Regions from separate parts of the Microbacterium sp. NPDC076911 genome, predicted to be linked through region 1. Evidence: predicted binding sites of a transcription regulator. Region 1 holds the regulator's gene; the other holds the start of a gene.
What was found. The regulator LexA, encoded in region 1, represses DNA repair genes until DNA is damaged. The targets are predictions, from matches to a motif close to TCGAACANNTGTTCGA.
Positions count from the first base shown of each region.

Region 1 (2,200 bases):
CTGACTCGACGGCCTTAGTCACACCAGTTTCAATCAGGCTCTGGACGCCGGATGCCGCGGGAGCTCGAAGCAGATTCAGCGCGGTGAGCGCGGCGGGAGGCAGATCAAGCGTTGCGATCCCGTCGAACAAGCTGTCGGTGTAGGTCTCGACGTCGATGGAGGCATCGATGGCGGTGACCGCCTCATCGATGATCAGAGCCTGCACACCGGGGTCATCAGCGAGCGGCGCGAAGGTGGCGACGAAGGCATCTTCGCTGACGAGCTCAACACGCGCCCAACTGGCAACGACCGAAACCGGCACCATGAAGCCGGCGAGGATGATGCAGAAGGCCGATAGTGCTGCGCGCCACCACCCCGCTCGCGACTTCGCGGGCGTCGACCGCACCGTGGCAGCAGGTTCTGGTGATGCTGTTTTGAGTGCTGCGTTCTCTTGTCGCAGCTCCTCTAGCTCAGCGCGTAGCTTCTCGACCTCTGTTGCCATGGCATGCCCCCTAAAATCTTGGTGCCGCCAGACTAGTGGAGGGGGTCAGACGGCGCGTAACACCGCAACTACTTTGCCGAGAACGACGGCATCGTCGCCCAGGATCGGTTCGAACGCAGAATTGCGCGGCAACAGCCAGGTGTGGCCATCTCGCTGGCGAAACGTCTTGACCGTTGCCTCTTCATCGAGCATTGCGGCAACAATATCGCCGTTGTCGGCCACGTTCTGCGAACGCACGACTACCCAGTCGCCGTCGCAGATTGCTGCGTCAATCATTGAGTCGCCCGAAACCTTGAGCATGAAGAGGTCGCCCTTCCCGACGAGTTGACGGGGGAGCGGGAAAATCTCCTCGACGTGCTGTTCGGCGGTAATTGGCACGCCTGCGGCGATGCGGCCGACCAGAGGAACCATCGCAGCGTCGCCGACAGCGGGTGCACTGTCGGCGGGATTCTCTGTGGCGGTGCCGGGAAGATCGATAAGGACCTCCATCGCGCGAGTCTTTCCAGCGTCGCGTCGCAGGTATCCGCTCAACTCCAGCTGGTTGAGCTGGTGAGTGACGCTAGAGAGCGACTTCAAGCCGACGGCATCTCCAATCTCACGCATGCTCGGCGGATACCCGTTGCGAGCGATCGCACGCTGGATGACCTCGAGGATCGCCATCTGCTTGTCGCTGAGGTTCTTGCGCCGCCGCGTTTGCGGCTTATCGCGCCCACTCGCATCGCTCATCTTCGGCTCCTGTCTGGTTTCTCCGGCAGCTCTGACCAGCATCGGTCTTCGAATGTCGGAGGGTCATGGTGGGGTTCTCCTATCGAAACCGTATCCGGATTCTTCTCTCGAACGTACAAGCGAACGCGCGTGTCGCGTTCGAGACTCGCAAATCAGAAACGGCACTTGACACCCAATTACATCGAAGATACGTTCGGAATATAGATTCCCATCATGACCAGATAGTCGATTCGCCAAAGCGAATCTTCGATCAGTCGAATCTTCCGAGTCGAGGAGACCAGCCATGACCACCATCGGCATCACAGCCTTTTCGCCGGCGGCATCGCTATCAGCGCAGCGAACGTCGAGTCAGTCCACCAAGCTGCGGCTGACAGCGCGTGGCAGGCGCGTGTTCGCTGCCATAGCGGCGTTGCCGCTCGTGATCGCATTGAGCATCGCGGCCATCAGTGGAGGAGCTGCAATGGCGTCTCGGGATTCTGGTGTGGCATCGGTGTCCTACGAAACCGTGACAGTGGGATCAGGAGACTCGCTCTGGTCCATTGCTGAAGAGGTGGCCCCTGCAGCAGACCCGCGCGATGTGGTTGATGCCATAGTGCGGTTGAATGCCCTCGACAGCGCCAATGTTCTTGTTGGACAGCGACTGGCCGTGCCTGCCGAGTATTCATCTGGCTCCTAGGCGTACGCCCTACGATGGGCCAGTGAGTGTACGACTGGAAGATCTCCCCCTCCGCGATGATTTACGCGGGCTGACGCCCTATGGAGCGCCGCAGGCACCATTGCCGATAGCGCTGAACGTCAACGAAAACACCCATCCTGTGCCGCAAGAAGTGGCTGACGACATCATGGATTCGATCGCATTGGCACTGCGGGAAGTGAATCGTTATCCGGATCGCGATTTCGTCGCGTTGAGAGAGGGGTTCGCGGACTATCTCGGTCACGGACTCACAGCTGACAACATTTGGGCGGCGAATGGCTCCAACGAGGTGTTGCAAC
Region 1 is NZ_JBFBMP010000002.1:25,730-27,929, reverse strand. It holds gene AB0O81_RS02610 (hypothetical protein) at 1-481, opposite strand, end outside; gene lexA (transcriptional repressor LexA) at 527-1,207, opposite strand; gene AB0O81_RS02600 (LysM peptidoglycan-binding domain-containing protein) at 1,491-1,883, shown strand; gene AB0O81_RS02595 (histidinol-phosphate transaminase) at 1,906-2,200, shown strand, end outside.

Region 2 (2,200 bases), on a different contig from region 1:
TACAAAACCTATCTGCACCGCTCGGGCCGCACGGGGCGCGCCGGTCGCTCAGGCACCGTCGTGACCTTGATTCCGCGTCAACGCCGCAACCGGATGAGCGACCTGCTCGATCGGGCCGAGATCGATGCTCCATTCGACGAGGTGCGTCCCGGCGATGCGCTTATCGAGGAGCTGGCCAATCGTCAGATCTCGAACGTCGACGCATAGCGCTCACTAAGCCGAAGAGGCCCGTCCCGACTAGGGGCGGGCCTCTTTCGGTCTGCGCTAGAAGAGCGTGGCCCCGGCGGCAGCTCGTCCGCGACTGGTTGTGACAACGCGTGAGCGTGCTGCCGGTCCAGACGCAGGTGCGCCTCTGGGGTGGTCATCTTCGGCGTGGCCGTCGAGACCATGCACCCTCATGAGCGGGCGCACACGCTTTGCTAGCCATGAGCGATAGCCTTTGGGCGCGTTGGCCGAAACGCCAGGGTAGAGACCCAGGTACGACGACACCAGTTCTGGATGCTCCTTCTCAAGCCACTGCATGAACCATTGTTTGGCTCCCGGACGCAAGTGCAGAGCGCCATAGACAACTCGCGTGGCACCGGCGGAGCGGATCTCGCGGAGCGCATGATCGATCACAGCGACGGAGTCTGTCAGGTGCGGAATGATCGGCATCAGAAAGACCGTGACACGAAAGCCTGCGTCTGCTGCCGCACGCACAGTCGCCAGTCGCGCGGCGGTGCTCGGGGTGCCGGGTTCGATCAGTTTCTGCAGTTGATCGTCGAAGACAGCGATCGACAGTGCGATCGATATGCGCACCGAACCGGCAGCATCTTTGAGCAGCGGAAGATCACGCCTCAGCAGCGTGCCTTTCGTCAGGATTGAGAACGGGGTTCCCGCTTCAGTGAGAGCGCTCGCGATCTCAGGCATGAGTTGGTATTTGCCCTCAGCTCGCTGATACGGATCGGTGTTGGTGCCAAGCATCACCGGCTCTCGCTGCCACGTCGAGCGATTGAGTTCACGCCTGAGCACGTCGGCGACATTTACTTTGACGATGATCTGCGAGTCGAAGTCGCGACCGGCGTCGAGCTCAAGGTATTCGTGGGTTCCTCGCGCGAAGCAGTACGAGCAGGCATGGCTGCAGCCCCGGTAGGGATTCACTGTCCAGTCGAATGGCATCGCGGACGAGCCCGGAACATGATTGAGCGCTGATTTGCAGAGCACTTCGTGGAAGGTCATCTCAGCAAACTCAGGGGTGGTAACTGACTGGACCAGCGAGTTCAGACTCTCAAGCCCAGGCAGGGCGGAGGCGTCTGCTGTGCCTAGTTGCTGACCTTGCCATCTCATAGGAACAGTCGAACATAGATACGAGAGTTAAGTCAACAAGGGAAGGATCAGAATCGAATCTATTCGATACTTGCTTGCCGATCAGGGGATCGGGATGATCGCGGGCGAGAATAGAAAGTGTGACCACCTCGCCGCACACGCCACGCGACCCTCAGTCGCGGCGTGAACTGCGCGCGTCCGCGCTGTTGGATACACAAGCGTCCGCGCCACGCCATGTTCGCGATCGTCGAGCTGCGCGCATCGGGTTTGGTTTCGCGGCAGTCGTCGCTGCGTCGCTTTTGGTTGGCTCCGCGGTAGCGGTTACTGCGGCAATCTCGGGACCGGCGATTGCGCACGACTCCACGTTGAACGCGAATTCGAGCGTCGACGTGCCGATGCCGGCCGCGGCCGAAGAGATACCCGTTCCCACTGATGGGGCCGTCGCCGTCGCCGACGACATCTGCGCTCTAGACGGAGTCGTTGCAAAGCTTGACTCTGGCGAAGATGAAGCCGCCATCATCGCGGCCGGTGGAGGTGAGGCCGTGCGGGCAGCCATCGCAGCCGGACAATCCGAATGCTTCTCACTCGACGATCCCGAGCGCGAATGGGTCGTGATCAACAAGACCCGACCGCTCGACCCGATCGACTACGCTCCCAGCTCGCTCGTGGGCTCGGAGGGGGTGCAGAGCATCTCGGGTGGCAAGCTGCGCAGCGATCCGGCAGTAGCGCTCGCCGAAATGGTAGCCGCCGCGGCAGGGGATGGTGTCGGCGTGATCGCGCTTCAGAGCGCATACCGTTCCTACACAACGCAACAGAGTTCCTATGGCACCCAGGTGGATGCGCGGGGCGTCGCGGGCGCTGACATGGTGAGTGCTCGCCCCGGCTACAGCGAGCA
Region 2 is NZ_JBFBMP010000004.1:116,159-118,358, reverse strand. It holds partial or broken gene AB0O81_RS07485 (DEAD/DEAH box helicase) at 1-207, shown strand, start outside; gene AB0O81_RS07480 (Rv2578c family radical SAM protein) at 265-1,326, opposite strand; gene AB0O81_RS07475 (M15 family metallopeptidase) at 1,446-2,200, shown strand, end outside.
Region 2: a site for LexA is predicted at 1,335-1,350, ahead of AB0O81_RS07480 (Rv2578c family radical SAM protein). Genes of this name have one in related genera too.